One region of the Exiguobacterium sp. MH3 genome, then DNA from elsewhere that is predicted to be linked to it. Evidence: riboswitches for the same ligand, from Rfam matches in the RefSeq annotation. Region 1 holds a riboswitch; each other region holds the start of a gene.

Region 1 (7,774 bases):
TGACAGTCGTCGCAATCGGCGATAGCTTCAAGTTATGTTCTTTCTTGAAAGCGTTGAAGTAGGAAATCGTCTGGAAGGCATTGGCGTCGATCTCACCCTCAGCCAGTGCCATGTTCGGCTGGACATAATCGGAGAACTTGACGAGTTCGATTTTGATGCCTTCCTTCTCTGCTTTTTTGGCGACATAATCCCAAACTTGTGTGTCTGAACCGCTGACACCGAGCTTGATCGTCTTTTCGTCTTCTCCTGATGCTGCGCACCCGGCAAATAAAATCGTCGTGAGTGTTGCTCCAATTGCTACTGCTTTTTTCATGGCTGAATCGCTCCCTTGATTAATGTCTTCTGATTTTTCGTGCGACGATGTTGCCTGTCGTCTGTAAGCCTTGGACTAAGATGACGAGAATCCCGACCGTGATGATCATGACTTTCGTATCAAACCGTTGATAGCCGTAAGTAATTGCTAAGTCACCCAAACCGCCACCACCGATGGCGCCTGCCATCGCCGATGCCCCGATCAAGCCGACCGTCGCGATCGTTAAGTTCAGGATGAGTGAACCGAGTGCTTCCGGTAGGAGGAAGCGGAAAATCGTTTGAAACGGTGTCGCGCCCATCGCTTCTGCTGCTTCAAGAACGCCTTTATCGACTTCGAGTAAAGAACTCTCGATCAGACGCGCCATGTACGGTGCAGCGTAAAAGACGAGCGGAACGATTGCGGCTTCTGTTCCGATCGATGTCTGAACGATCAAGCGCGTCAACGGGATGATCGCGACGAGTAAGATGATGAACGGAATCGAGCGGAAAATATTGACGATACTGTTGAAGAACGTGAACAACGGAACATTTTCAAGTAACGCTCCTTTTCGCGTGACGACAAGCAGGATACCGAGTGGTAAGCCGATCAAGGTCGAGAACAAGAGCGAAACGGATACCATCGTCATCGTCTGCAAAAATGCTGTCCAAATATCACTGTAGTTAACTAGCATCAGCGAGCACCTCCTCAACGGTTACCTGTGCCTGATCGATGTAGTGTAAGGCACGTTTCACTTCTGTCGTCTCACCGATCAGTTCAACGAGTAATGTGCCGAACGGCGTCTCCTGCAACTCCGTGATGCTACCGTGCAGGATATTGACATCGACGTCGAAGCGTTTTGCGACTTGCGACAAGAGTGGTTGTCCGGTGTGATGTCCAAGGAAGTGAATCTTATAGATTGGATGCGCATTTCGCGACTCGATCAACTGACGAATCGACGCTGGAATCTCGTCATGCATGACGGACCGTACAAAGTTCCGTGCCGTCTCGGTCTGCGGATTTGAAAAGACATCAAAGACCGTTCCTGACTCGATTAGCTTCCCAGCTTCGATGACGGCTACACGATCGCAAATCTCCCGGATGACGCCCATCTCGTGGGTAATCAAAAGAATCGTGATCCCGTACTCTGCATTGATCCGTTTTAATAACTGAAGAATATGATGTGTCGTCTGGGGATCAAGTGCTGACGTCGCTTCGTCACATAAAAGGACGGAAGGTTGCGTCGCGAGTGCCCGGGCGATACCAACGCGCTGTTTCTGCCCACCCGACAATTGATCTGGATAATGATCCGCCTTGTCCGCGAGATCGACGAATTCGAGCAACTCCGTCACCCGACGGCGAATCTCATCTTTCTTGACGCCTGCGAGAACGAGTGGTTTTGCAACGTTCGTAAAGACCGTGTTCGCATTCAATAGATTGAAGTGCTGAAAGATCATTCCAATCCGTTGTTTTGCTTGGCGTAATTTTTTCGGAGACAGTTGCGTTAAATCTTCCCCATCGACCGTCACCGTTCCTGACGTCGGTCGTTCTAACAGATTGACACAGCGGAGCAGTGAACTTTTCCCGGCACCGCTAAAGCCGATGACACCAAAGATTTCGCCTTTCTCGATCGTCAGGTCGACACCGTCGAGCGCTGCAATCGTCTGATCTTTCGTGACGTACGTTTTTTTGACTTGATGAAATGCAATCATTCCGTTTTCCCCCTTCATTCAACAAAAAAGGTCCCTTCTTGAGAAACAAGAAGAGACCTGGATCCGCACAGTGGCAGAATCCACTCCACTCATCTCTCAGACATCTGTCTGATGGAATTGGCACAGTGCTCATAATGAGTCTGTTGCCGAGGTTTCGTAGGGCCAGTCCCTCCACCTCTCTGGATAAGTATTGCGGTATGAAATTCGTATGTGTGTTGTTGCGTTGTTGCTTATGTCGTAAAACTAATTTTTACATTACGGGTCGAAACTTTAAAAGTCAACCAACTTTGCAAAAATAATCCATTTGGCGCATATCGATGGATTTACAAGTTATGAATTAGCTTAATGAACGGATCACGATTCGTCAAGAAAGATTTGACAAGTCATTTTTGGTCGTGCTACCATCGTTTCAATGATTATTCCGACAATTCCAATATGATATTTATCAAGAGTGAACGAGAGACCTGGCTCTATGACTTCACGGCAACCTGCAATTTGTAAGGTGCTCCGACCAGCAAAGCGCGGCTTTGGATGATACGGTGAAAAACTCGTGGGCGTCCAAGCAGTGACGTCGACGAGTTTTTTTCATGAATGGAGGAAAAATAGTAATGATGAACTATCCTGTATTGACTGGTGCTGAAGCGTTTTATTTTCAAGGTGGATCGATCGGCATTCTAATCTGTCATGGTTTTAACGCCACTCCGCAAAGTGTCCGGGACGTCGGTGAGGCATTCGCTGCTGAAGGTTTTACCGTCTATGCCCCGCGCTTACGTGGACATGGAACGAACGTCCGCGAGTTCGAACAATCGACTGCTCGATGTTGGAAGCAAAGCCTGCAAGACGGCTATGAACGTTTACAAGAAACATGCGATCAAGTCTTCGTCATCGGTCAATCGATGGGTGCGACGCTTGCGCTGTCGCTCGCCGCTGACGGGATTCCGTTTGCCGGCATCATTACGATCAATGCCGCACTCTCCGTTCCATCCTATGAATCACTTTCGTTCGAGGACGGTCCAGAGTATTTACCGGAAGGCGCACCGGACATTAAGCGAGCAGCCTTTGAAATCATCTATGATCTTGTTCCGAGCCGTTGTGCGTTCGAACTTGTTCGCCTAATGGATGAAACAAAAGGACGCCTTGGATCGATCCTTCTACCGACATTGATTCTTTACTCAGCGACCGATCACGTCGTTCCACCTTCGAGCTCGGATTATCTGCACCAGCACATCGGAACAAATGATAAACGAAGCTACTGTTTACTGAACTCGTATCACGTTGCGACACTCGATCATGATCAGGATTTGATTGTTCGTGAGACGATTCGCTTTATCGAACAATCGTGTCAGTTTTCGCAAGAAACAGGCTGAATCAAAAAAACAGCTATTCGTTTCCATATGGAAGCAAATAGCTGCTACATCAAAGGACGACCATCATCGGTACGTCTTTTTTTAATTTTCTTGGTGCTGCACCGATTGGAGCGGCTTCGGTTTTCCAGGTACCTCATGGCAATGACGGCAACGTGGCTCATACGATTCCGACGCTCCGACTAGGATGATCGGATCATCATAGTTGGCTGGTTTCCCATCAATCAAACGTTGTGTCCGGGAAGCCGGATCCCCACACGAAAGACAGATGGCTTGTAGTTTCGTCACGAATTCTGCGCGCGCCAGTAATTCAGGCATTTTCCCAAATGGCTCTGCCCGGAAATCTTGATCAAGGCCTGCACAAATGACGCGTTTTCCGTCTTGTGCGAGTGCTTCGATGACTTGTACGATCTCATCATCAAAGAATTGAACTTCATCGATCCCGACGATTTGTGTTTCTTCTGCTACTGCCGCATAAAGATCACGACTCGTCGCCATCGGAATCGCTACGACAGAGTTGCCAACGTGAGAGACAACATGCTCTTCATGGTACCGGTCGTCGATTGCCGGCTTGAATACTTGCACGGGCAGTTTGCCGTACTGCGCCCGTCTGACACGACGAATCAACTCTTCCGATTTCCCGGAAAACATACTGCCACAAATTACTTCGATCCAGCCGTACTGATTTATTACATGCATCATCGTCCGACACCGTCCTCTAAAAATAGTCACTTTAACGAGTATAGCCCGAAACGGTATCGAGAAAAAGGGTTGACTTCCGGAAATCAAAATTCATTTTTTCTTTCCCTAGAATTTTTGTCCTTTCATTCCAACTGCCCCCTATTTCCTGTACACTGAAGAAGAAGATTCTCACGAAAGAAGGTGTCCCCGATTCATCATCTCTTACATGACATCCTGCACCAATATGGTGCCCTTGGTCTCTCCGTCCTTCTCGCAGGTGGTATCGTGGGATTGCCGGTTCCTGATGAGACCCTGCTCGTTTTGTCCGGATTTTGGATGCATCAAGGCAATCTACCACTCGTCGGTACGATTCTCGCCGCTTACGCCGGCAGTTGCATCGGGATGACGATCAGCTATTTACTCGGATTAAAACTCGGTATGCCACTACTACACCGCGTTGGACCGAAAATGCGTATCTCAGAAAAACATATTCTTTCCGCTGAAGCCGGTTTTCGTCGTTACGGAAAATCGGTCTTGATCATCGGTTACTACATACCTGGTCTCCGCCAACTCTCTGCCTTTTTTGCAGGCGTCTCAAAAATGCCGTTTCGCGTTTTTGCGAGTTATGCGTATACAGGTGCCTTGATTTGGATCAGCGTGTTCTTAGGTGCCGGTTACTTCGTCGGCCGCCATCTCTCGTTCCATAAAGTCATGGACTATGTCTTGGCACATCCGGAAGTCATGCCCTATTTAATCGGGATTGCTGGCGGAATCGCCTTCTCGTTCGTCTTGAAGACGTATCTCACTTATCGTTCACAATTCAGTCTATACAAAAACAGCCTGCTTCCGTAATGGAGGCAGGCTGTTTTTTTAAGAACCAACAAGTAATTACTTGCGGCCGTATTTTTTGTTGAAGCGATCGACACGACCATCTGCCGCGTTGAACTTTTGACGACCTGTGTAGAATGGGTGCGAGTCTGAAGACACATCCACACGGATGAGTGGGTACTCGTTACCATCTTCCCAAGTGATCGTTTCGTTCGAAGAACGAGTAGAACCGCTTAAGAATTTGTACTCAGTCGTTGAATCCATAAATACTACTTTGTTGTAGTTAGGGTGAATTCCTTGTTTCATGGTTGATTTCTCTCCTTCCGCCCTGGTTCATTTGCTGAGCCAGAGTAAGTTACCTTCCTATACTAAACGATTTTTTTATGCGTCGCAATAGTTATTTTTCTGTCGTCGTTTCCTTCTTGACGGTACGTGGTTTAGCTGGCGCGCGTCGGACCGCCTTCTTCTGTTCTTTCTCAAGTACGACGAAAAATTCTTCATTATTTTTCGTATCACGAATCTTACGCAGGAACGTATCGACGAACTCGTTCGACTCATTCATCGTCCGGCGAATCGCCCAAAGCGCATCAAGCTGCTCTTTCGGAAGCAACAGTTCTTCCTTCCGTGTACCGGACTTCCGAATGTCAATCGCTGGGAAGATTCGACGCTCTGACAACTTACGATCGAGATGCAGTTCCATGTTGCCGGTTCCTTTGAATTCCTCATAGATGACGTCATCCATGCGCGATCCTGTCTCGACGAGTGCTGTCGCAAGAATCGTCAAACTACCACCGTGTTCGATGTTTCGCGCTGCACCAAAGAACCGTTTCGGCTTATGGAACGCAGCCGGATCAATTCCGCCCGAGAGCGTCCGACCACTTTGCGGTACCGTTAAGTTATAGGCCCGTGTTAGACGCGTGATCGAATCCATCAAGATGACGACATCCTTCTTGTGTTCGACGAGCCGCATCGCCCGCTCGAGGACCAGTTCAGAAATTCGGACGTGGTTGTCCGGTGTTTCGTCAAACGTCGAGCTGACGACGTCTGCTCCTGGAACCGAACGCTCAATGTCCGTTACTTCCTCAGGTCGCTCATCAATCAAGAGAATGATTAGTTCGACATCCGGATGATTCTCCTGAATCGAGTTTGCGATTTCTTTGAGGAGTGACGTCTTCCCTGCTTTTGGCGGTGCGACGATCAAACCACGTTGACCAAATCCAACCGGTGCGATCATATCCATGACACGAACGGATAGATGGCGTGGTTCTGTCTCAAGTCGCATCAATCGGTCCGGATAAATTGGTGTCAGTGCCGGGAAGAATAAACGGTTACGGGCAGTATCCGGTGCTTCACCGTTAACGGCTTCCACGCTAAGTAACCCTTGGAACCGTTCGTTTTCCTTCGGTGGACGGACTTTACCTGTGACGACATCACCATTACGTAGATTAAAGCGTCGGATTTGAGATGCTGCGATATAAATATCTTCAGAGGATTGGGAATAATTGATAGGACGAAGGAAGCCAAAGCCACCATCGTTTTGCATTTGTGGATTGCCAGGGATGACTTCGAGTACCCCTTCGAGGAAATAAAGACCAGTCGATTCAGCCTGTGCTTTTAAAATCTTGAACATCAACTCGCGTTTACGGGCTTCCCGGTATTGTGGGACATTTTTCGTCTTTGCGATTTCATAAAGTTCTTTTAATGTCAGTTGGCTCAATTGAGCCAGTGTATAGGAACGTTCTGGTTTATCTTTTTTATCAGTTGTTGGCATGTTCTTCACCTATTCTTTATAAATTCAACTGCATTCAGCATACTTCCATACATACATCAGGAGGTATGTAATTTTATTCGTGAACTAAAGGTATCATATTTTTTTGAATTCGTCGTCAACAATCCTTTGCGTTTCTTACTTTGTAATATTCAAGGATATTATTTCAGTTATGTTACAAAAACATCTGTTTTGTCTTCTAACTGAAAAAACGTTTTCAAGTGTGCGCATGCTAAGATATTCCTGCAGACAAAATTCTTACACAGTTGTAAGGTTCACTGCTTAACCAAACACTTAATGATTTCATCATATAACTTACGGACGCAACACACTACATTAAACGGAGGAATTCTTAACATGAAACGTTTTCTAGCATCGATCGCGACAGCAGCCTTAGTGGTTTCAGGTTTTACATCAGTGGGTACAGGTAAAGTTGAAGCAGCAACAGTCACGAAAGTCAAGATCACGGACAACGGTCTTCGTGTTCGGACAGCACCTTCTACGAAAGCAAGCATCGTCGGGAAAGTCAACGCTGGTCAAGTCTTTACATATAAAGGCAAGTCAGGCAGCTGGACAAAAATCTCATACGGCGGCAAAACACGTTATGTCTTCTCACAATACACAAAGACATACAAATCATCTTCAAGCGCTAAAAAAACAACGAGCACATCTTCTAAACGGACTAAAATCCTAAGCGAAGCAGCAAAACATAAAGGTACACCATATGTATGGGGCGGAACGACGACTCGTGGATTCGACTGCTCTGGTTTCACAAGCTACGTCTACAAGAAAGCGGCTGGTAAAACATTACCACGTACGTCTTCTTCACAATATTCTTCTTCTAAGAAAGTCAGCGTTTCTAAAGTACAGCCAGGAGATCTTGTCTTCTTCTCACACGGTAGCGGCATTCAACACGTTGGGATCGCAACAAGCAAGTCAAGCATGGTCAACTCAGAAACAGGTGGCGTTAAATACTCAAGCTTCAAATCAGGGTACTGGGGTTCACGCCTTGTCGGCGCAGGATCTTACCTATAATTCATCATCTCAAAGCGGTTGAGCATTGGCTCGATCGCTTTTTTTCATCGAATCGATTACAGGAGGAGGAAATCGGATGCATGTCTTAATCACAGGT
Region 2 (7,774 bases), 470 kb from region 1:
ATTTCCCCTCGCGAGCAAAGTGCTATCCTCCATATTGTCCGTCGCAATTATCCTCATATCCGAATGTTGGCTGAGCGTGTCGAAACGCACGAAGATCATACACGGTGTCTTGACATGGGATATGACTGGTTTCAGGGATATTTTTATGCTAAACCGATGTTGATGAAAGGAAAGGCGGTCCCACCGCAACTACCGGTTTTGTTAAAAATGTTGAAATGGCTCGATACGGATGAAAAGTACGATGAGGTCATTGATGAGATTGAAGCGAATCCCTATATTAGTATTCAAGTGTTACAGCTGATCAATTCTCCAGGAATGGGTTTACGCAATACTGTCAGTTCCGTTCGTCAAGCGATTTCACTGCTTGGCTTTTCGCAACTCAAAAGTTGGATTTCGTTGATTGTTTTACGTGAGATGAAGCTTGCTAGTCCTTATGAGTGGTCAAATGAGTTATTACGGTCCTCTTTACACTGTGCGAAGCTCTGTGAACTCTTTGCTACCGAAACCCGAACACTACAACCGGAGAGTGCTTACATGATTGGCTTGTTATCGCACATCGATGCGTTATTATCTGTTGATATTGACGATATCATCGATCAATTGCCACTCGAAGATTCTCTGAAGATTGTTCTACAAGGAAAGGATCATCCGTTTCGGGATTGTTTAGTGCTTGCGATTAGTGCAGATCGAGGTGATTTTGATCAGTTTGAACTGCTGAGTCAGCGTTTAAATGTATCACTTCCGCGAGCCTATGCATTACTGACGGAAAGTCAAGAGTGGCTCATGCAGCGAGAAAAACATATTCAAGAAGAGTCAGACTCGATCATATAACTAAAAAAGAGTTTGAAGACTTTTTTCTAGACATAAGACGACGTGTAATCATTCTCTTAACTGAGTAGGATTACACGTTTTTATTCGTCTCGAATCGCCTAATAGGAAGAATTTCTAAGGATTAAGGAGTAACTAAAAAATCTGAGTCCGTGAAGACCGGACTCAGATTTTTTAGTTACTTGATGTAAATTCGGTGTCTATCTTTTTGATGCAAGTCAGAAAACTCTACTTTATAGGCGCGGACCAGCTGACTTGATCGCATCCGTCGCACTCTCGAAACGAAGGAAATTGTTCTGGAATTTCTCAGCAAGCGAACGCGCTTGTGTGTCGTATTCGTCCGGATTCGACCAGACGCGTACCGGGTTGAGTAACTCACTTGGAACACCAGGAACTTCGAGCGGCATATGAAGTCCAAAGATCGGGTGTTCTTCTGTTGGAATCGTTGCAAGTGTGCCGTTAACGGCAGCGTTGACCATCGTCCGTGTATAAGATAGCTTCATGCGGCTACCTGTTCCGTAAGCACCGCCTGTCCAGCCCGTGTTGACGAGATAAACGGTAACACCATGACGATCAATCAATTCGCCGAGCATCGTCGCATACTTTTCAGGCATCAGTGGAAGGAATGGTGAACCGAAGCACGTCGAGAAGGTCGCTTCTGGTTCCGTGACCCCACGTTCTGTTCCAGCGAGTTTTGATGTATATCCTGATAGGAAGTGATACATCGCTTGTTCTTTCGTCAATTTGCTGATCGGAGGCAAGACGCCGTACGCATCAGCTGTCAAGAAGACAATCGTCTTCGGATGACCAGCGCGTGACGGAACAGCGATGTTATCGATTGCCGTAATCGGATAAGCAGCACGCGTATTTTCCGTCAACGATGTATCATCGTAATCAGGATGACGGGCTTCGTCGAGTACGACGTTCTCAAGGACGGTTCCGAAACGGATCGCGTCAAAGATTTGCGGTTCTTTTTCACGCGATAGATTGACCGTCTTCGCGTAACATCCGCCTTCGATGTTGAAGACACCATCGTGCGACCAACCATGCTCATCGTCACCGATCAATTGACGGCTATCATCGGCTGAAAGGGTGGTCTTACCAGTACCAGATAGACCGAAGAACAAGGCGACGTCGCCTTCGTGTCCGACGTTTGCCGAGCAGTGCATCGAAAGGACGTTTTCTTGTGGTAAGAGGTAGTTCATGACGGAAAAGATCGACTTTTTGATTTCTCCAGCGTATTCCGTTCCACCGATCAAGACGATTCGGTGTTCGAACGACATCGCGATGAACGTCTCGGAGTTCGTTCCGTCAACGGCAGGATCTGCTTTGAAATGTGGCGCGTAGACAACCGTGAACGGTTCGAAGGCAGCCACTTCAGGATACTCGCGTAAAAAGAGTTGTTTGGCAAACAGGTTATGCCAAGCATATTGTGTGAGCACACGGACCGGAAGGGTGAAGTGCGTATCTGCTCCAGCAGCAGCTTCTGTATAGTAGAGATGATCAGCTTCGTTCATGTAACGAAGAACCTTTTGCAACAATTGTTCAAATTTGTCTCCATCCATTGGTTGGTTGACATGACCCCAATCAATGTGAGACTCGCAGGAAGAATCACGGACGATGAACTTATCTTTTGGTGAACGACCTGTAAATTTCCCCGTTTCTACAGATAATGCGCCGTTCTCAGCAAGGACACCTTCTTCGTTTCGAATCGCATGTTCGACAAGTTCAGCAACAGATAGTTGTTTGAACACATGCTCTTTCTTGAGTAGTTCTTCGATATTCAGGACCGTCATCGGCATCCTGACCCCACCTTTCCCCTACGTTGGTTTTGGCTCACTGTATTTAGTATGACACATTTATTATATATGGCATACTAAAGAGAGAGCAATCATTTTCTAGTGCTGATTTCTATTTATCTGGAAACGCTTTCAGCATTAACAGTTTAACATCTCTTTCAAAAAGTTTCGACTAGAATTTGAAACCTTGCTTGACAGAGTAGTTACAACTTTATATCATGTAATTCGTAACGGATACTCTTATTCTGAGCAGGTGGAGGGAACAAGGCCCGAAGAAACCCGGCAACCGTCCTACATTAATTCACATATTAATGAGGGAAAAGGTGCTCTCCTGAAGCGAAGTAAACACTTCGAACGATAAGAGGGTAAAGGAAGAACGCACAACCTTTCCCTGACCATTTTTTGGACTTGGAAAGGTTTTTTTCATTTTACCGTCCCACTCAACTAGGGGAAATGAGTACACCGTCAAATTCTTTTTTGGGAGGGTCATACATGACAAACCTTAATCGCCGACTATTCACGTCGGAGTCAGTCACTGAAGGTCATCCAGATAAAATCTGTGACCAAATTTCGGATTCAATTCTTGATGCAATCCTCGCAGCGGATCCAAACGCGCGTGTTGCGGCAGAAACTTCTGTTACAACGGGTCTCGTTCTCGTTGCAGGTGAGATCACGACATCCACTTACGTCGACATTCCAAAAGTCGTTCGTGAAACGATTCGTGAGATCGGTTATACACGCGCGAAATACGGTTTCGACGCGGACACATGTGCTGTATTGACATCAATCGATGAGCAATCAGCAGACATCGCTCTTGGTGTAGACCAAGCGCTTGAAGCACGTGAAGGTAGCATGTCTGATGCAGAAATCGATGCAATCGGTGCAGGAGACCAAGGTCTCATGTTCGGTTACGCAACGAAAGAAACACCAGAACTCATGCCACTTCCAATCTCGCTTTCACACCGTCTCGCACGCCGTTTGGCAGAAGTGCGTAAAAACGGTCAACTCGACTACCTTCGTCCGGACGGAAAAACACAAGTCACGGTCGAATACAACGAGAACAACGAGCCGGTTCGTGTCGATACGATCGTCATCTCGACACAACACGCGGAAGAAGTTACGCTTGAGCAAATTCAAGCTGACTTGAAAGAACACGTCATCACACCGGTCATCCCGGCTGAATACATCGACGCAGCAACGAAATTCTTCATCAATCCAACTGGTCGTTTCGTCATCGGCGGACCACAAGGAGATGCTGGATTGACGGGTCGTAAGATCATCGTTGATACGTATGGTGGATACGCACGCCACGGCGGTGGAGCATTTTCTGGTAAAGATCCAACAAAAGTCGACCGTTCAGCTGCATACGCAGCACGTTACGTCGCGAAGAACCTCGTTGCTGCAGGTCTTGCAGACAAAGCAGAAGTTCAACTCGCGTACGCAATCGGTGTCGCGCACCCGGTATCAATCGCGGTTGATACATTCGGTACAGGAAAACTTCCTGAAGCACAACTCGTCGAATTGGTTGCTGAAAACTTCGATCTTCGTCCGGCTGGAATCATCAACATGCTTGATCTCCGTCGTCCGATCTATCGTCAAACAGCTGCATACGGTCACTTCGGTCGTACAGATGTTGAGCTTCCATGGGAGCAAACAGATAAAGCAGCAGTTCTTGAAGAACAGGCAAAACGTTTCGCATAATCAAAAAGTCCGAGAACCCTACGCGGGTTTTCGGACTTTTTTGTTTACGTGGAACTTTGCAGGAAACGAATGTTTTTTCTAGAAGAGGGTAAAAGTACATGAGTCGATTCGTATGAATACAAAGGGGGGTTCCGATTATGGAAATACGCGAAGCTATTCCAGCCGATGCAGGACGTATTCATGACATTGCCGTCACATCCTGGTTGGATACGTACGCAGAAATCTATTCCGAGCGCTCGAAAGCGCATTTCGTGCAGGAAGCGTATCCGCAAGAGGAGGTTGTTCGTGCGATTCGGACGGCAGAAGAAGCACGGGGAGAGTATTTTTATGTCGGAATCATCGATGAGGAAATCGTCGGTTTCATTCATGCTGTTGATGTTGAGGGAACGTGGGAAATCATTCGTCTGTACGTCTTACCGAAATATCAGCAAAACGGAATCGGACGACGATTGATCCGTGAACTCGAACGACAAGGAGCCGTCCCACTCGAAGTATATGTGGAGGCACGTAACTATAAAGCGCGTCAGTTCTTGACCTCATTCGGTTTTGAAGAACTCAGTGAGATGACGGAAGAAGTCTTTGGGCAAGTAGAATCTGTCATTCGCCTTCGCCATGTCGCCTCGTGAAATCCGTCTTGGGACGGTTTTGTGTGCGTTTGAAATAAGGTATCGTAAATAGGAAGTATGAAGTGAAGAGGTGAGTTTGTGGTTGAACAACCAACAGGAATCATCGTATTAGTCTATCCGTTACAACTGCGTGCCCGTCCGAGTGAAGCTTTGATTCGGGTACTCGAACGAGAGTATGAAGTATTGCTCGTCGACGCCCCACGTCGTATCTCGTTTGAAGAACATGGTCAACTGTTAAAAGAAGCATTACGTGAAGCCGGGAAACGCAAGCTACCGATTCATATCGTCGCCTGTAGCATGGGCGCACTCGTCGTCAATCGTCTGTTGCAAGAATATGAATTACCGGTAGCAAGCCTTGCATTCATTTCACCGTTGTTTGATTGGCACCCTTCGAAACAACTCGGAGGCGTCAAACAAGTCTTCGCAAGTGCGTTCGATCGTTTCCGGCCCGATGCGCCACTCGGTACGTTGCCGTTTGGTCAAAGTACGGAAGATACCGTTCGCATCGGTGAACTGACCTATGCACAGTACCGGGAAATCGAAGAAGAGATCGTCGTACATGACGAGGAACGAAAAAAACTGCCGCGTGTGAACTTGGCTTGTTTTTATGCACCGGACGATCAGTTCGCAGACGTCAAGCTGACACTTGAAGTATGCCGGAAAATGGGTGGCGATCAGATTTACTTACAACGTCTACTCGGTTTTCCGCATTTTAGTTTCGAACGGTTGAACACACGGTTTGCAGAAAAATTAATGTTGTTCTTTAAGCTTGTTGAAGAATGAAATCACAAAAGTGATGCCTCTAAAAAAGGGGCATCACTTTTTTGTGCCCATCATCCGCGTACTTTTTTCTCGATCGCGATGATGAACGGGGGATGATTTTGTTGGTTCAAGAAGCGATACTGGAGAACGGCATAATCTTGCTGATCAAGGGCTGTGACGTAATCGAGGACAGCGTCACGTTCTCGTTTTCCTTCCAAGTGACCGTGATAGACGACGAGGACGACAAGACCGCCGGGAGCGAGGACCGGGAGGAGGGCATCGAGTGCTTCAAGCGTCTCTTCTCCGGTCGTCGTGATTGATTTGTCGCTTCCAGGCAGGTATCCGAGATTGAAGACACCAGCGCGGACAGGACGTTGTTCGTCCGAAAGACGGGCACCGACATGGATGTGGCTTTCATGGTAAAGGTCGACGCGTGCTAACATTCCGGCTTCGTCGAGACGTCGCGTCGATTCCTCAATGGCTTGTGCCTGGACGTCGAACGCAAGAACCCTTCCTTCTGGACCGACACGTTCTGCTAAAAACTGTGTATCATGTCCATTTCCGGCAGTCATATCGACGACGCAGTCTCCGGGCTCGATAACGGACTCGAGTAATTGTTTCGTATAAGGTAATACACGGGCAAGTGACATGGCATAGACTCCTGTTCCTATAGTCTGTTTTTCTAGTAATGGTTCAGTATGTGCAAGATTCTTTCTGCATTATATCATTTTTTGATTCGTTGACGAAAAGCGAAGTAGCTTGACAGTTAGGGGACGGATTGCGTAAAGTGGCAAGGTTGAGAATGAAATAGGAGGACCACAGGTATGCCAAAATTACCAAAAGCGGTCTGGATCCTCGTCCTTGCGATGGCCATCAATACGACGGGATCCTCTTTTTTATGGCCGTTTAATACATTATATATTCATGAATATTTAGGAGAGTCGATGACAAAAGCAGGGATGGCATTGTTCGTCAACTCTGCCTTAGCAATCGTCGGAAACTACTTAGGTGGAAAAGCGTTTGACCGTCTCGGTGGCAAGAAGACGCTTGTCATCAGTGTCATCGGACTTGTCCTGTCTTCCGTTGGCTTGTTGCTATTTCATCAGACGTATCTCGGATACGTCGCGATGCTTGGATTGATTGGATTCGTCGGTGGGATGGTTTTTCCGACGATCTACGCGATGACGGGTGTCATCTGGCCGGAAGGCGGGCGCCGTGCCTTTAATGCGATCTATGTCGCACAAAATGTCGGTGTAGCGCTCGGGACAGCAGTCAGTGGTCAAATCGCTGCCTTTTCGATTCAGTACATCTTCATCGCCAATCTCGTCCTCTACATCGCCTTTGCCATCATTTTGTTCGTCGGTTTATCCTGGATTCAGGCACCAGCGCGGATGCATGCGGCACATGACGAGATCGAAACGACACGCACACCCCTTGCGCGCGGTGCGGCAAGGACGATGTTGCTCGTCTCGATCGGGTATGCCTTACTTTGGTTCGTTTATGTGCAATGGCAAGGAACCTTTGCCGTACACACGAAATCGCTCGGTGTCACGATTTCCGAGTACTCGATTCTTTGGACGATCAACGGAGCACTCATCGTGTTCGCACAACCTTTATTAACACCAATTCTCCGGTGGTTTGGAGATGACTTGAAGCGACAATTGATGACCGGTACAGGAATCTTCCTCTTGTCTTATCTGATCGTTCCGTTCGCAGGCGGCTTCAAGATGTTCCTCGTCGCGATGATCATTTTGACGATTGGTGAGATGTTCATCTGGCCAGCGGTTCCTGCTATGGCGGCGAGACTCGCGCCAATCGGAAAAGAAGGAGAGTTCCAGGGATACGTCAATATTGCCGCTTCAGCGGGACGGATGATCAGTCCGACCGTCGGAGGGTTGATCTACGATTTATCCGGTATGTCAGCGGTCTTCTTGACATTGATTGGATTGATTCTGTTAGCAGGCGTCGTATTCCTTCGTGCCATTCCTAAAATCACATCATGAGCATCATCTGTAAGACAGCGGACATTAGATTCGCTGTCTTTTTTTTACATCATTA
Region 3 (7,774 bases), 770 kb from region 1:
TTCTTCGTCTTTGATCGCGAAGACGCCATGACCGCTAACGATGAAACGAACTTCATCATCCGTGTGATGATGTTCTTTCTGGAAGTTGACGAGTAACTCATCCAGGTTCGGTGTCGTATCCGAAAGTGAGATGATATCAGCTGTCTGATACCCACGACGTTCTGATACGTCTTTGATTTCGGGAGCGAACGTATCGAGAATCGTTTGTTTGTCTGCATCCGTCAGTGTGAAGTTCTCAACGAGAGGCGCTGGAAGTTTCGAAACGTCCCATTGTTCGTAAAGAACGCCGCGTGACGCAAGGAAGTCAGCGACTTCCGTTTGATCCGTATACCGTGTGTTTGTTTCTTGGAATAAGACTGTTGCCATGAGATGATTCCTCCTTTTAATGAATGGATTGACGGCATGATTGCAACGTCAACGTGTAATTGAATAAAAACTCGAAGGCTTCGAGGTGTTTCTTTGCTTCAAAGGCGGTCGGTGCCCAGACCGTGATTCCGTGATTGCGGATCAGGACGGCACCACTGTCTGCTGTGACATGAGGTGCAAAAGCAGCGGCAAGCGTCGGAATGTCCGCATGATTCGGAATGATCGGTACCGTGACCGTCGCATCCTCTTCCCAGTGTCCGAGTGCCTTGATGATTTCTTGACCGGAAAAGGTGATGCTGCCTTGATCGCCATAGAGTTCCGAAATCACATTGTTCGCAATCGTATGGACATGCAGGGAACAACCGGCGTCCGTTCGATTGAACACTTCGACATGGAGCAATGTCTCAGCAGAAGGACGCCCGGATTGCTCACCGATCAATTGACCGGTCGCATCGACATGAACGAAGTCGTCAGGAGTCGTCTGCCGTTTATCTTTTCCGCTTGCCGTCACAAGGAATTCAACCGGGACACCGGATGTCCGAATGGCGAGATTGCCACTCGTACCAGGGAACCAATCGCGAGCCGCAAGCTCTTGTTTGATGGCGCGTAGCTCTTCATAGCGTCGCATGAATGTCATGTTGTCACCTCCGCTCGTGTTAAATCATGAACGATATCATGGAACGTCTCAAACGGTGTATAGGCGATATCGTTCTCTTCACACAACGTGATCAGATAATCACGGGCATAGACACGATCCGCTTGTTTTGCGAGTTCGAAGTCCGTCACCGAGTCGCCGATGACGATGATGACGTCACCGTCTTTACGTAGTGTCCGAGCAACGGACGTTTTACAACAGCCGCACCCGTTCGTGCAATGGGTATCGCAGGCGTTTGGCCAATCGATATGAACGAATGGACCGTCAAAATTTGCGACATTGCAATAGATGCGCTCCTGCTCAAGGAATGGCGCTAAGATCGGTTCGACGAAAAAGTCCATTCCGCCGCTGACGATCGAGAAATCGATGTCTTGACGACGACTGTACTGAAGCAACTCCGAAAATCCGTCGCGAATGACGGCGCGCTCCAGTAAAAAGTCAAGATAGGACGCTTTCCCATCAGATGGCAGAAGTGCGAACATTTGCCCGACACCACTTTGAATCGATAACGTCCGGTCGAGTACACCGTGTTTCAACGGTTCGAAGTCGCTCGCTGGCGCAAATGCCTGCATGAGTGCGATGATATTATCCTGTGTCGTCACTGTCCCGTCGAAGTCACAAAGAATCCGTACGGTCATGACTTGATCCCCCAAGCGTCGAGGGCGATCCGTAATTCTTCATGACGCGATGCTGCCGTCGATAGGGATTCATTTGCGAGTGCCGCATCGAGTGCCTGACGGAAAGCGGTGACACCAGCCGCAGCACCTTGCGGATGACCATGTACGCCGCCACCGGCGTTGATGACGGAATCGATACCGAAGTCCCGTACGAGTTGAGCGACGAGTCCAGGATGAATACCGGCTGAAGGAACCGGGAAGATCGATTTCGTCTGACCGAGACGGGTCGCTTCGACCGCGATACCACGGGCGACATCCTTTGGCAAAGCGACATTGCCGTAAGGCGACGGGAATAGCGTCAAGTCTGCTCCAGCAGCACGCGGTAATGTGCCAAGTAAGACAGGAGCTGCGACTCCGTGATTCGGGCTAGCGATCAACGCACCGCTATAGGCCGGATGATTGAAGATTGGAACGTTGATTTCCGGATCACTTGCCAGTTCGCGTAAGACGTCGAGTCCGTATGTGAAGGTATTCAGCAAGAAAGCGGTCGCTCCAGCGTCAATCAATCGCTTGGCTTTATCCTTGAGCGTAAAGACGGGACCGCTGAGTGTGATTGCATATAACGCGCGTTTACCGGTCCGGTGGAAGTGAGCGTCGATGACCTCACGTCCAATTCGTGCCCGGTCAATCGTTGGCGTCAATGGATTGTCGTATAGGATCTCATCGTCCTTGACGAGATCAATCCCACCAGCGAGTTGTCCTTCGAGTTGATCACGAAGAAACGATAAATCGCGTCCGATGACTCCTTTGAAGATGCTCATTAATAATGGGCGATCTTCGACACCGATCAAGGAACGGACCCCTTCAATCCCGAATTTCGCACCTGGAAAGTCCGACGTAAATGTATCGGGTAGTAGCAATTCCGTTAATTTGATTTCACCGTCGAGTGAGAGTTTCCCGAAGACGGTCGTCAGAATCGCAGAAAAGTCGCGCGACACGTTATGTTCCGGATAACGAATCGTGATATATCCTTTGCCATCGCGCTCTTCGGTATGTACGACTTCCCCTTTGAACGAGGCGAGTTGTTGTTGTTCGAGATGATTCAGTTCCGTCCAAGAACCGACTGTCAGACCAAGCGCGAGTTGTTCAGCGCGCTGCTCGAGTCGATCACGGGCAGTCAATTGATAAGTAGCAGTGATATAAGCCATGTCTTTCCTCCTTCAACAAAAAAATGGTCTCTCGTCAGCGACAAGAGACCATGAATGATTCGAACGTGGACTCTTATCTGTCAGCTTAGTAGCTGCAAGAATTAGCACCGTGCCAAAAGGTCGGTTGCTGCGACATCGTAGGGCTTGTCCCTCCGTCTGCTCTTGATAAGAATTGGATGAAATTGTGAAATCTAATTGCAATTTTTACATGAGAATCGTGACTTGTCAAACTATTTTTAGAAAATTTATTTTTTTGGAAATACTCTTTCTATAGATGACTTAAAAATGATGTCCGTTTCTGCTTGATTTCGATTTGACAGCGAGGAAGTCGATTGCGTAAGATTCAAATCAATATCACACACGACAACTACATACGACTCTTATCGCGAGTTGGCAGAGGGAATTGGCCCGATGACGCCGCAGCAACCGACCACTAGGCACGGTGCTACATCCAACAGACGTTTCGTCTGAGAGATAAGAGGACGCAGTGACTTTTCTGCGCCTCTTTTCGATGACGAAAAGAGGCGCTTTTTCGTGTATCACATAGGGGGAAACTGAGATGACATATAAAGCATTCACAGAACAGGACGCGATTGATCGTGTTCGGACATTAGGACTGATCGGCGATGGAGCCGTCGAAGCAGAAGAGATTGGCGACGGGAACCTCAACCTCGTCTTTCGGATTCGAGAAGGCGAACATCGCTTGATTTTAAAACAAGCATTACCATATGCGAAGGTCGTCGGGGAGAGCTGGCCGTTATCGCTCGAACGAGCGTGGATCGAGCAATCCGCACTCCGTGAATTCGCGCGACATGCCGTACCGTTCGTACCACGTGTTTTTCATGCTAGTCACGAAGAGGCGTATACGGTCATGGAAGATCTTTCACATTTGACGATCGTTCGAAGCGGTTTACTCGCAGGTGAACAGTATCCGTTGCTTGCGGAACATATCGGTTCTTATCTCGCTCGGACGTTATTCCATACATCGGACTTTGCGCTTGGTCCGGTTGAAAAGAAACGTGTCGCCCGAACGTACTACAATCCAGACTTGTGCGACATCACGGAAAAATTAATCTTCACGGATCCGTTTCATGACGCGGAGACGAACGAGATTGAAGCCGGACTCGAAGAAGAGGTGGCACGTCTATGGGCAGACGATGAGTTAAAACGCGAAGTCGCAAAACTCGAAGCGCTCTTCATCACGAAAGGAGATGCATTGCTGCACGGCGATCTACATACAGGAAGCATCTTCGCCTCGGCGACGGAAACGAAAGTCATCGATCCTGAATTCGCCTTTTATGGTCCATTTGGATTCGATGTCGGACAGTTCATCGCCCACTTATTCTTCGCGGCATATCCGGATTACCCTACACGACGTGACGCCCGAATCAAGGATATCGATACGTTCTGGCTGACGTTCGCTTCAACGTTCCGTGCCTTATGGGAACGGGAAGCCGTCGAACCGTTCCAGGCACCAGGACTCGTCGATGATGTATTGAGCACGATCTTGCAGGATGCCCTTGGCTTCGCCGGTTGCGAATTGATTCGGCGGACGATCGGTCTAGCACCGGTCGCTGATTTAGAATCAATCAATTCAACGACGGAACGCTTAGAGCGGAAACGCCACGCTCTCCGTCTAGGAACAGCGTTAATCAAACGCCGTACAGAATGCCGGACATTCGATGATTTACGAAACTTTGACGTAACGGAGGAACTTAGCCGATGACTACATTCGTTCAAAGTATCCGTTACGAAGACCGTGTCTTGACGATTCTCGATCAGACACGTCTACCGCAGGAAGAGCACTATGAAGTCATTGCTGATCTCGCGCAAGCCGTTGAGGCGATTAAACAACTGCGCGTTCGGGGCGCACCTGCGATCAGTTTATTTGGGGGATTCGTGCTCGTTCAAGAAGCATACCGGTTTGAAGCGGCGCTTCCGGTCTACAAGCAAGCCTTGCTTGAGACATCGGCGACGTTACTCGCGACACGACCGACGGCCGTCAACTTGCGAAATGTCCTCGATCAATTGAATCCAATCATTCAAGACGGGACGTCGGTAGAAGAGATTCGCGAACGGTTGGAAAAACGGACGGTCGCTTTATACGACCAGGATGCGCAGACGTCACGTCAAATCGGGATTCATGCACTGGAATTATTCCAGTCAGGCGACCGGATTCTAACAATTTGTAATGCTGGATCGATTGCGACCGCTGCTTATGGAACAGCACTTGCGCCGTTCTACATCGCAAAAGAACGCGGCATTGAATTATCCGTTTTTGCGAGTGAGACGCGACCGTTACTGCAGGGAGCACGATTGACGACATGGGAGCTTCAACGTGCCGGGATCGATGTCACGTTAATTACGGACAACATGGTCGCCCATACGCTGAAAGAAAAACAGATCGATGCGATCATCGTCGGTGCCGACCGCATTACACGAAACGGAGATACCGCGAATAAAATCGGGACGTTCCAATTAGCATTGCTCGCGCAAGCTTTTGGTATTCCGTTTTACGTCGCAGCACCGCTCTCGACGTTCGACTTCTCGCTCGTTTCCGGAGACGCGATCGAAATCGAAGAACGTGATCCGCAAGAAGTGACGACTGTCCAAGGTGTCGCGACAGCACCGGAAGGCGTCGCTGTCTTCAATCCGGCGTTTGATGTCACACCACACACATTCATCACGGGCATCATCACCGAACTTGGTGTCATCACGCAACCGAATGAAGAAACGATTGAACAATTAACAGGGCTTCAACCCCTCGGATAAGGAGATATGTCATGAAAAAACTAGCTTACGCCGTCCTAGCACCGGCACTGTTACTAGCGGCTTGTGCGAATGGAGAAGCCACGACGACGAAGGTCGTTAAGGATGTACCAAAAGGGGTTCAATCAGACGTCAAGATCGCCGTGATCCGCAACCTAGCATCGGACGACCATACGAAACAATTCCTTGATGGCGCACGAAGTGAAGGCGAAGCGCTCGGCTTTAAAGTCAGCACGTTCATTTCGGAAGGCAACGACGTCAAGTTCAAGGAACTGGTCGCACAAGCGATTCAACAAGATTATGACGGGCTCATCATCTCGCACGGTAAGGAAGACTACGCCTATGACATGATCAAACCAGCGGTCGATAAAGGACTGAAGGTCGTAACGTTCGATACGATCACGAAGAAAAAAGGAATGACGTTAAAAGGTGTGACGGAAACATTCCAAAACGATCATCAACTCGCGAAGCTATCGCTCGATGAAGTGACGAAGGTGACGGACAAAAAGCCGGTCCGTGTCATCAAACTCTGGTTCGGACCAGGTTTTGCCCCACTCGATCGTCGTCAGGAAATCTACAAGACGTACGAAGCAGACGGTAAAATCAAAACGCTTGAGACGGTTGGACCGACAAACTTCCAAGATGTCCAAGGGGATATCGCAACGAAGATGAATGCGATTCTCGCGAAATATCCGAAAGGAAGCATTGATGCGGTTTGGGGGGCATGGGACGAAGTTGCAAAAGGGGCTTACAAATCGCTCAAGGATAATAAACGTCAAGAAATCCCGCTAATCTCGATCGATGTCTCGAATCAGGATATCAACCTGATGCGTGAAAAAGGCAGTAACTGGGTCTCGACGAGTGCGGTGGATCCATTCTTGATTGGACAAACGGACATGCGATTACTGGCTAAGAAAATCGCTGGTGAGAAGACACCGGATAGCTTTGATCTCGACGCGAAACTCGTGGAGCAGAAGGCGTTGAAGCAGGACACGACGATGTACAATCTCGATACGATAATCAAAGGATGGAGTACATCGGACAAATTCAATGAACCGTGGATGGACCGGTTGCGTGACGTCCATAAGAAACAATGACGTCTACCAATCATCACTTGAAGATGACCGGGATTTCACTGGCGTTTCCGGGAGTGCAAGCCTTAAAACAAGTCTCGTTTGAAGTGAAATCCGGTGAAATCCACGCGCTTGTCGGTGCGAATGGTGCCGGTAAGTCGACGTTGATGAAAGTCTTATCCGGAGCGGAAACAGCGGACGAAGGAACGATCCGTCTCGACGGGAAGGAGTTGACCATCACGTCACCGCGTGATGCGAAACAGATTGGAATCGACCTCGTCCAACAAGAGGTCGATGTGGCGCTTGTCCCGTATTTGACGGTCGCTGAGAATATCTGTCTCGATCTGTTGACGGACAGAACGATGACTGGCTTCGTATCCCAACGCCGTTACATACAGCGTGCCAAAGAAGCGTTAGCAACATTACAGGCGGATATTTCCGTCAAGACACGTGTCGAGGAGTTGCGGCTTGCTGAAAAGCAACTCGTACTGATTGCTCGCGCCCTCGTCCAAGAACGCCGTTTTTTGATTTTAGATGAACCAACGGCACCTCTCAGTCAGGCGGAAACAAGCCATCTCTTTTCAGTCGTGCGTCGTTTAGCCGAACGAGGGCTTGGGATCATCTTCATCTCGCATCGTTTACAGGAACTATATGAGATTTGCGACTCCATCTCGGTCATGCGCGACGGTCAACTCATCTCACGACATCTTTTGACAGACATCACGAAGGAAGCTGTCGTTGAGCAAATGCTCGGGCGTCAGCTTACGTCTGTTGCGAAAACGTCACGGGTAAATGCAACGAACGTATTGACGGTCGAGAGTGCTACGAATGCGGACGTCCACGATATCTCCTTGATGGTTCAAGCAGGTGAAGTCGTTGGTATCGCGGGTCTTGTCGGTGCCGGTAAAACGGAATTATGCAAAGCATTGTTCGGTGATCGCCCGTTTCAGGAAGGGGAGGTTCGGATAGGTGGAAAAGCCCATCGCCTTTGCAATCCACAAGCTGCGATTCAAGCGGGAATCGGTCTCGTTCCAGAAGAACGACGAAAAGAAGGAATTCTTGTTGCCGATTCTGTCGCAGAAAATC
Region 4 (7,774 bases), 230 kb from region 1:
AAGCGCGATGACGCGTCATGTCTGGCACCTCATTTCTTAAAATAATTGATTCGTTAACTGTATCATGAGGAAAGTGGAAGAAGAAAGACGAAATTTTCCGTTTTTTCCATCTTAAGAAGGAGGGGAAGGAGGATTGAGACCCGTATACTGAAGAAAAAAGGAGATGACCGAATGAAAGCGATCCGGCACCTGATTCGTTTTACATATATAGAAGCCATCTGTTGCGTCTTTCCCGTGATGATTTTCGCAGCGCTTGCTCTTTCACGTTATCTTCCTACTGAACCGGTTGCTCGATATGATCTTTTGTTGCTTTGGTGTATTCTCGTCCAAATCGTCTTACTCGTCACTCGTTATGAAACGATGGAAGAATTCAAACTGATCTTATTGTTTCACGTCATTGGTCTAGCCCTTGAACTGTTTAAAGTGAACGTCGGATCTTGGAGTTATCCGGAAGACGCTTTGACGAAAGTGGCTGGTGTTCCATTGTATGCAGGATTCATGTACGCAAGCGTTGCGAGTTATGTCTGCCAGGCGTTTCGGCGATTTCATTTACGATTTATAGCATTTCCACCACCTTGGCTTGCGATCAGCGTCGGGAGTCTCGTCTATCTCAACTTCTTCACCCACCACTGGATCTTCGATGCACGCTGGCTATTGATGGTCCTCGTCGTTCTCGTCTTCTATAAGTCATGGGTTCATTTTACGATCGAGCAAACGATCTACCGGATGCCGCTCGTCCTGTCCTTTTTATTGATCGCCTTTTTCATTTGGATCGCGGAGAACATCGTAACGTTCTTTAAAGGCTGGGTCTATCCGCATCAAGAAGGCGGATGGGCAGTCGTTGATCTTGGAAAATTGTCTTCTTGGTTCCTGCTTGTGATCATCACGGTTTTGATCGTCATCGTCGCAAAATACAAGCGTCAGGATCCGGCTGTGGAAATTCAACAACGTACCTAAGCAAAAAAATAACCAGGCTGTTTTTTTGAACTACTTCCGCGTTTTTTCGTTGCTATAGTGAAAAAAACGCAAAGGAAGTGGTCATGGATGATGCAACAGGTGATGGAACGAGCAACTGAATTGGTACAGATGAAATTAGCGGCCGTGGAGCGGTATGAAGATTGGCAACTCTGGCTCGACGAAGTAAACGGAATCGATGAATGGGTCAAGATGTCAGCGTATTATGCACCGCGCGACGTTCAAGAAACATTGGTCATCGATGAAGCAATAGAGCTAGAGCAGACCATCGTCATGCCACCGCAAGTACCGGTCGAGCCAGTACGCAAGCAACGTTATGCCTATACGTTTCAGCGGGGGTTAAAAGGCGGTACTTTACTAGAATGGTCGGGCAGTCATATTTCTGAACGAGACGTCCGCGATTGGAATCTCGAGCACGGCATGGAAGTCCGGGTCCGTGTCGATCGTCAGGATGATCAAAAAACGATATGTCGTGTTGAAGCCGTCGTCTCGACGGAGCGAATGAGAGAGAATCCGGAACGTGTCGTGTTTGAACAAGCAATCGTCAAAGCACATGGAATCATTGAGGAAACGGTGAATGGTCCACTGCAAGATGAGTCGGGCAGATCGTTCTATTATGTTGTACCGGTAGAAGACATGCGCTATTTCCGACTAGAAGCAGGGCAACTTGTCGATCTCGTCATGTGGCGGGGACGGAAGGATACATTAACGATTGCTTGGAAGCATCCGTTCACGTATGAAGAGCCGATCGTCAACGCATCATCCAACCGTCCGTCAGCGATAGAACAACAGGTAGTGAAGACGCCTGTGACAACAAAAAAGTCAAATCGGTATGCACGAAAAATGAAACGGCAACCGGTGCCGAAAGCTAAAAAAGCGCAGCGTCGCGTCCGTATGCCAAAAGAGCAAACGATTGAACCGATCGTAACAACAGCCGTACCGGGACAATTGATGGATTTCGTTGATAAGACACCGTTAGATTTCACGCGCTTCACAGGCATGCGTCTTGTTATCGTTGGAAACGAACAACAGACCGCTGTCTATCGTGAGTTCTTTGCGCCGACGGGGATCGAATTAATTCATCTAGCAGGGGACGCACAGTCCGCGAAAAAGATTGCTTGTCTCGCCAAAAAGACGGACGCGATCGTCGTCGTGACGAGCCGTGTCTCTCATGCAGCGAGTGCACATGTCATCGCTCAGGCGAAAAAGCATGGTATTCCATTCGCGATGGAACGCCTCGACGGTCGACGTTCATTATATACAGCGTGTGAGCGGCAACTTGAGCGCGCTTGGTTGAAACAGAAACAAGAGGGGAAATTATTGAAAAATCAGTGAAACATTAGAAGTTATTAGCCGTAGAGTAAGGTGAGAACTTATTTTTCAAGGAGGACCTTACTCATGTCATCTCAATTAAAAAAAGCAGCGAAGGAGTCGCTCAGCGGTCGTTGGGGATTCGCAGTCCTAACAGTTATTCTGTTTAGTATCATTCAAGGTGTGCCTGGATTATTTGGATCAGATATAGATGAACCAGCTAATACGATGGATCTCGTCGTATCGTTGGTATCGATTTTATTGATCCCGGTCGGAGTCGGTTGGACTTGGATTGCGATGTCGATTGCTCGCGGAGAAGAAACGAAAGTGACGGATTTATTTGAACCATATGGTATGTTTTTCAAAGTGATTGGTCTAGCCATCGTACAACTCTTTTTTATCTTCTTATGGTTACTGCTATTAGTCGTACCGGGAATCATTAAATCATTTTCTTACATGCTAACGTTCTATATTTTGCGAGATGAACCATCGATTGGTATCTTAGAGGCCATTACACGCTCCCGAAAAATGATGGACGGGCATAAAATGGAAGCATTCCTTCTTCTACTGTCGTTTATTGGTTGGGCTCTTTTAGGAATCGTTACCCTCGGCCTAGCATTCTTGTGGATTACACCATATTTCAGTGTTACCTTTGCAAAATTTTATGATCGTGTTCGTGGTGAACAAACGCCAGAGCCAACATCAGATTTCGTCGCACCATATTAATACCGGATCCCGACACGATGTCGGGATTTTTTATGCTCGAAATAATTCCGATTGGAAAAGACGGTTTAATAGTTGCTTTAGTTCAGTGAATTTTGTACGATGAATGCAACACATCTTATCTAGAGAAGTCGAGGGACTGGCCCGAAGACACTTCAGCAACCCCGCCGTGGCGGAAGGTGCTACTTCCAGGAAGGGATACCTTCCGAAGATAAGAGCGGACAGGACAAGATACCGTCGCTCTTTTCGAACTTCGAAAAGAGCGTTTTTTTATGATAAGGGGGACGATGGAGTGGAGTATGGTTTTTGGTTACCGATTTTTGGGGGATGGTTACGTAATGTCGAGGATGAACAGATGCCACCGACCTTCGATTATGCGAAACAAGTCGCACAAACAGCAGAACGGATCGGCTTCTCGACGACGTTGATCGCGGAACTGAACTTGAACGATATTAAAGGTATCAAGGAACCGAGTCTTGAGGCATGGACGACGGCAGCAGCGATTGCTGCAACGACGGAACGCCTTGAGATCATGACAGCGGTTCGTCCCGGGTTCCATAATCCAGCGACGACAGCGAAGATGGCGGCAAACATCGATCAGTTGAGTGGTGGACGCTTTACGCTCAACGTCGTTTCAGCGTGGTGGGCAGAGGAAGCGAAACAATACAATGGTATCTTCACAGCACACGATGAACGCTATGCTCGGACGGAAGAGTTCGTCACGGTCATGAAGGGACTATGGGCAGATGCGTCACCGTATAGCTTCTCCGGTCATCACTACACGATCGAGCAAGCAGAACTCCATCCGAAGCCAGTCCAGCGTCCAGGGATCAAGCTCTACGCCGGTGGAGAGAGTGAAGCTGGAAAACGGACGATCGTCGAACACTGTGACGCTTATGTCATGCATGGGGGTACTGTTGAAGAAGTAGCCCATAAAATCAATGACATGAAAGTACGCCGGGAAACGACGGGACAAACGCCGCTTGAGAGCTTCGGTCTTGCTGCCTACATCATTTGTCGGGATACGGAAGAAGAAGCACTTCTTGAATGGCAACGCATCACGGACGTTAAGGAAGACAGCGCTGGTTATGCCGGTTATCAGGATTTCATCAGTAAATCGCAACTGGAGCAACAGGTCGAACGAAACGATTATTCCGTCTCGAACCGTGGTCTACGTCCGAATTTAATCGGAACACCAGAACAAATCGCTGAACGGATTCTAGCATTCGAAGCTGTTGGTGTCACGTTACTCTTATTACAATTCTCACCACAACTCGAAGAAATGGAACGCTTTGCTCGTGACGTAATGCCACTGGTCGAAGCGAAACGAAAGGTAGGTCAACAATCATGACAAAAATTCATATTCTCCACGAAAATCAAGAATGGACGGACCATCTCATCAAACGTCTCGAAGAACTCGAGTTACCGTATGAAGAGTGGCACTTGAATGAAGGGATCGTTCCGCTGGACGAACTGCCGCCAGAAGGCGTCTTTTACAGCCGCATGAGTGCCTCTTCGCATACGCGGGGGCATCGTTACGCGCCGGAGTTGACGGAAGGGGTCCTCGCTTGGTTAGAAGAGCATGACCGGACTGTCTTTAATGGAACGCGTGCGCTTCGTTTAGAAGTCAGCAAAGTCAATCAATACACGGCGTTGCGTAAGGCTGGGATTCGTGTACCGAAGACGACGGCTGCCGTCGGACGCGATCAAATCGTACAAGCAGCAAAAGAAATTGGCGTTTCGTCATTCATCACGAAACATAACCGGGCTGGGAAAGGTCTCGGCGTCCAGCTGTTCCACTCGATTGAAGCACTTGAAGCTTATCTCGACGGTCCGACATTCGACGAACCAGTCGATGGCATCACGTTGATTCAAGAGTATATTCAAGCACCAGAACCGTACATCACACGTTGTGAGTTCGTAGGTGGAAAGTTCGTCTACGCGGTTCGAGTCGATACATCAGAAGGTTTTGAGCTTTGCCCAGCGGATGCATGTGTAATCGACGACTTGTTCTGCCCAGTTGGTGAAGAAGCACCGCAAACACCGATGAAGTTCCAAATCGTTGAAGGCTTCGATGACCCAATCATTGAAAAATATGAAGCATTCCTCCAAGCGAACCAAATCGCGGTCGCCGGTATCGAGTTCATTAAGGATACGTCAGGTACGATCTATACGTATGACGTCAATACGAATACGAACTATAATTCGGATGCTGAGGCAGCTGCAGGACGCTACGGTATGCTCGAACTAGCGAAGTTCCTCGGTGCAGCCCTTGAAACAAGCACAGTAAAATAAGAATCTGCTCTCGCCCTGTCGCCGGACGTTACAAGACCGGATGACAGGGTATTTCTATAGAAAAAGGGGGCAGGTGTATGATTACGTGGAGAGAAGAACGACAGCTCGATATTCCGATTGAAGAAGCATGGCACTTGTTTGATCACACGCGACTGCAGCGTTTGATTCCAAATGTCGTCCAGCACGAGGTGATTGAACGAAAACCGGGTGTCGTCGGTTCGACCTATCGCCAAACGTATATGCAGGGCAATCGACTCGAAACCTATATCGTGACCGATTTAGCCTATACGAACGAGCCGGACTTCAAGCAAAATACGATTGGATTCACATTGGCTAAAATATTCAAGATCGAGATGACCTTTACGCTCAAACCGATCGACCATGATCGCTGTCTGTTGATCTATACGGGAAAAAATGAGGGGGCGAACTTTGTTGGAAAAAGTCTCTTGTCACTCGGTGGCGAGCGGGAGAACGAGAAAATCGTTCATGGACTGCTGCAACGTGTGGAAGAAGAGGCAGCAAAACAAAAGAAGAACAACGCATAAAAAAACGGATTCCCGCGCTTGGGAATCCGTTTTTAGTATCTTATCGATGCGTATACGATTTATGACCGCTCGGTAAACCAGAGAGGTAACCGACACCACCTGTTTTTTGAATCCCGATGCCGTCTTTCATCGCTTGTTCGAGCGCTTTTGGATCGACGGCCGTGATTTGTTTCCCTGTCAATGCTTCACCTGGGTGCTGGTAGTTGCTCAAGAGATAGCTATACCCACCAACATGATCGAGTGAACGGAGACCAGTTGCTTCCGCTCCGACTGGAACGGACAGAATCCGTGAAAGCTTCTTCGTCTTCAGATTATAGGCCCAAACGAAGTTATTCGTATGCAAGGAGCTATCTTCACCGATAAAGAGCGTATTAGATGTCGCGGAATAAGCGAGGTTATCTGGATTCGCGACGAGATCCGGATTCGCTGTGTTGCCGTAAGCATCCGGCTTCTTCAAATCTTCACCAATGACGAGTGCCTGCATATTCGTTGGTACGTAACGGCTGTCGATGCCTGTTGCACGGCCAAGATCGATTTCGAATGTTGCACCCGATTCGCGTTTTTCAAGCTGGATGTCGTCTTGGACAGCACCTTCTTGTTTTTCGGTACTGCCTGACACATAAGACAAGGCGATGTAGGCTTTTTTGTCTTGCTCGTTGACCGTGATGCCTTCCATCTTGTTGAATTCTGATGTTGCGCCAAGCAACGCACCATAACGGCGTGATTCAAGGAAGGCAGCTTCTTTTTCCTTACCAGGCTTGAGCTTCAAGTATTCGACTTTTTTGCTAGCAGCTGTTTTGACCGCTTTAAAGCCCGGAGTTGGCGCATCGGCTGTCTCAAAGATGTCGCTGAACTTCGTCCCTTTATCAATCAAGCGTTTGACTTCTTTATCGGAAGCATGACCAAGCTTGATCCATTCGAGATCACCCGCTCCGCCTTCTGTTGCGCGTGTTTGTTTGAACTTCGCCGCGTAAAGTGTTCCTTTTGAGAAATCACGTTTTTTGTCCGCGACGTACATGAACATCATCGTATTGTTTCCGTCGTCACCGAAGATCGCTGTCTTTTGATCCGGCAGAATCTGCATCATCTCGTGCGAGAAACGACCTGTACTGTAGTGTTTGACTGCTGTCGCTTTCCCTTTTCGGTCGACCGAGATTTCCGGTGTGAAGCCGTAGAAGTAAGGATTCGCTTTTTCGGTCGTTCCGAAATAACGCTCAGCGAAGGCATTTACTTCTTTATAAGCAGTTGACGTTTTGTCTGACTCAAACGCACGGGCATCTGGTTCATATTCCTCTGACCCAAGGTGCGTTCCCCATGGCGTCGTCGAACCGTTACATGGTGTCCAGAGTCCATTGACGTTTTCAAAATCAATCTTGCTGGCTTTTTTGACAGCAAGTTTCCCTGTCTTTTTATCTTGTACGACTTCCGTTAATGTCATCGATGCTGGAAGTCCCTTGACTTCATTACCAGCGTTATCGATCGAGTCATACTCGAAGTGAGAGACCATGTATTTTTTTCCGTGCACTTCAAGCAAACTATTCGAGTCTGGTGCATCTGAGACGAAGGCTTCCGGTTTGTCCGGTACACTGCGGTCGATGATCGGATTACCTTTAGCATCGATTGGTGTCCCTGCTGCAATCATCTCTCCTTTGTTTTCGACGATTTTATCTTGCGACAGGAACAGTTGATTATAGTTCAACGGTTTCACTTCTGTTTTACCGTTCGTATAGGTGACTTTAACTTTTGCTTCTGTATAGGTTTTTACCATCTGATCGATTTTCGTCGGTGCATCCATCGACAAGAATTCGACCTTCTTGATGTTGCGTGTACTATGAGAAGAGCTATGGGCATCCGCGAACATCGGGACCATACTTGATGACAAGACCGCTGCTGATAGACCAACCATGAGTGTTCGTTTCATTTTC

What was found. Region 1 has a riboswitch for S-adenosylmethionine ahead of U719_RS14520 (methionine ABC transporter ATP-binding protein). Riboswitches for the same ligand answer to the same signal wherever they lie in the genome.
Positions count from the first base shown of each region.
Region 2: it holds a riboswitch for S-adenosylmethionine, as region 1 does, so the genes downstream of both, metK (methionine adenosyltransferase) here and U719_RS14520 (methionine ABC transporter ATP-binding protein) in region 1, are expected to answer to the same signal.
Region 3: it holds a riboswitch for S-adenosylmethionine, as region 1 does, so the genes downstream of both, U719_RS02175 (2,3-diketo-5-methylthiopentyl-1-phosphate enolase) here and U719_RS14520 (methionine ABC transporter ATP-binding protein) in region 1, are expected to answer to the same signal.
Region 4: it holds a riboswitch for S-adenosylmethionine, as region 1 does, so the genes downstream of both, U719_RS15790 (LLM class flavin-dependent oxidoreductase) here and U719_RS14520 (methionine ABC transporter ATP-binding protein) in region 1, are expected to answer to the same signal.

Region 1 covers NC_022794.1:2,809,439-2,817,212, forward strand. The annotation lists gene U719_RS14510 (MetQ/NlpA family ABC transporter substrate-binding protein) at 1-313, opposite strand, end outside; gene U719_RS14515 (methionine ABC transporter permease) at 333-983, opposite strand; gene U719_RS14520 (methionine ABC transporter ATP-binding protein) at 973-2,001, opposite strand; SAM riboswitch class I at 2,088-2,191, opposite strand; SAM riboswitch class I at 2,441-2,542, shown strand; gene U719_RS14525 (carboxylesterase) at 2,610-3,368, shown strand; gene U719_RS14530 (thymidine kinase) at 3,450-4,064, opposite strand; gene U719_RS14535 (DedA family protein) at 4,248-4,898, shown strand; gene U719_RS14540 (type B 50S ribosomal protein L31) at 4,935-5,180, opposite strand; gene rho (transcription termination factor Rho) at 5,272-6,645, opposite strand; gene U719_RS14550 (C40 family peptidase) at 7,000-7,677, shown strand; gene U719_RS14555 (SDR family oxidoreductase) at 7,754-7,774, shown strand, end outside.
Region 2 covers NC_022794.1:2,341,011-2,348,784, reverse strand. The annotation lists gene U719_RS12360 (EAL and HDOD domain-containing protein) at 1-831, shown strand, start outside; gene pckA (phosphoenolpyruvate carboxykinase (ATP)) at 1,062-2,630, opposite strand; SAM riboswitch class I at 2,865-2,991, shown strand; gene metK (methionine adenosyltransferase) at 3,120-4,328, shown strand; gene U719_RS12345 (GNAT family N-acetyltransferase) at 4,466-4,954, shown strand; gene U719_RS12340 (serine aminopeptidase domain-containing protein) at 5,033-5,737, shown strand; gene U719_RS12335 (class I SAM-dependent methyltransferase) at 5,788-6,387, opposite strand; gene U719_RS12330 (MFS transporter) at 6,541-7,719, shown strand.
Region 3 covers NC_022794.1:415,229-423,002, forward strand. The annotation lists gene U719_RS02160 (acireductone dioxygenase) at 1-366, opposite strand, end outside; gene U719_RS02165 (methylthioribulose 1-phosphate dehydratase) at 383-1,003, opposite strand; gene U719_RS02170 (2-hydroxy-3-keto-5-methylthiopentenyl-1-phosphate phosphatase) at 1,000-1,659, opposite strand; gene U719_RS02175 (2,3-diketo-5-methylthiopentyl-1-phosphate enolase) at 1,656-2,846, opposite strand; SAM riboswitch class I at 2,917-3,018, opposite strand; SAM riboswitch class I at 3,224-3,327, shown strand; gene mtnK (S-methyl-5-thioribose kinase) at 3,406-4,572, shown strand; gene mtnA (S-methyl-5-thioribose-1-phosphate isomerase) at 4,569-5,618, shown strand; gene U719_RS02190 (sugar ABC transporter substrate-binding protein) at 5,630-6,712, shown strand; gene U719_RS02195 (sugar ABC transporter ATP-binding protein) at 6,709-7,774, shown strand, end outside.
Region 4 covers NC_022794.1:3,043,854-3,051,627, reverse strand. The annotation lists gene U719_RS15810 (YitT family protein) at 1-19, opposite strand, end outside; gene U719_RS15805 (DUF817 domain-containing protein) at 172-957, shown strand; gene U719_RS15800 (DUF2325 domain-containing protein) at 1,045-2,310, shown strand; gene U719_RS15795 (DUF975 family protein) at 2,374-3,012, shown strand; SAM riboswitch class I at 3,125-3,227, shown strand; gene U719_RS15790 (LLM class flavin-dependent oxidoreductase) at 3,302-4,360, shown strand; gene U719_RS15785 (RimK family alpha-L-glutamate ligase) at 4,357-5,304, shown strand; gene U719_RS15780 (hypothetical protein) at 5,382-5,849, shown strand; gene U719_RS15775 (PhoX family phosphatase) at 5,890-7,770, opposite strand.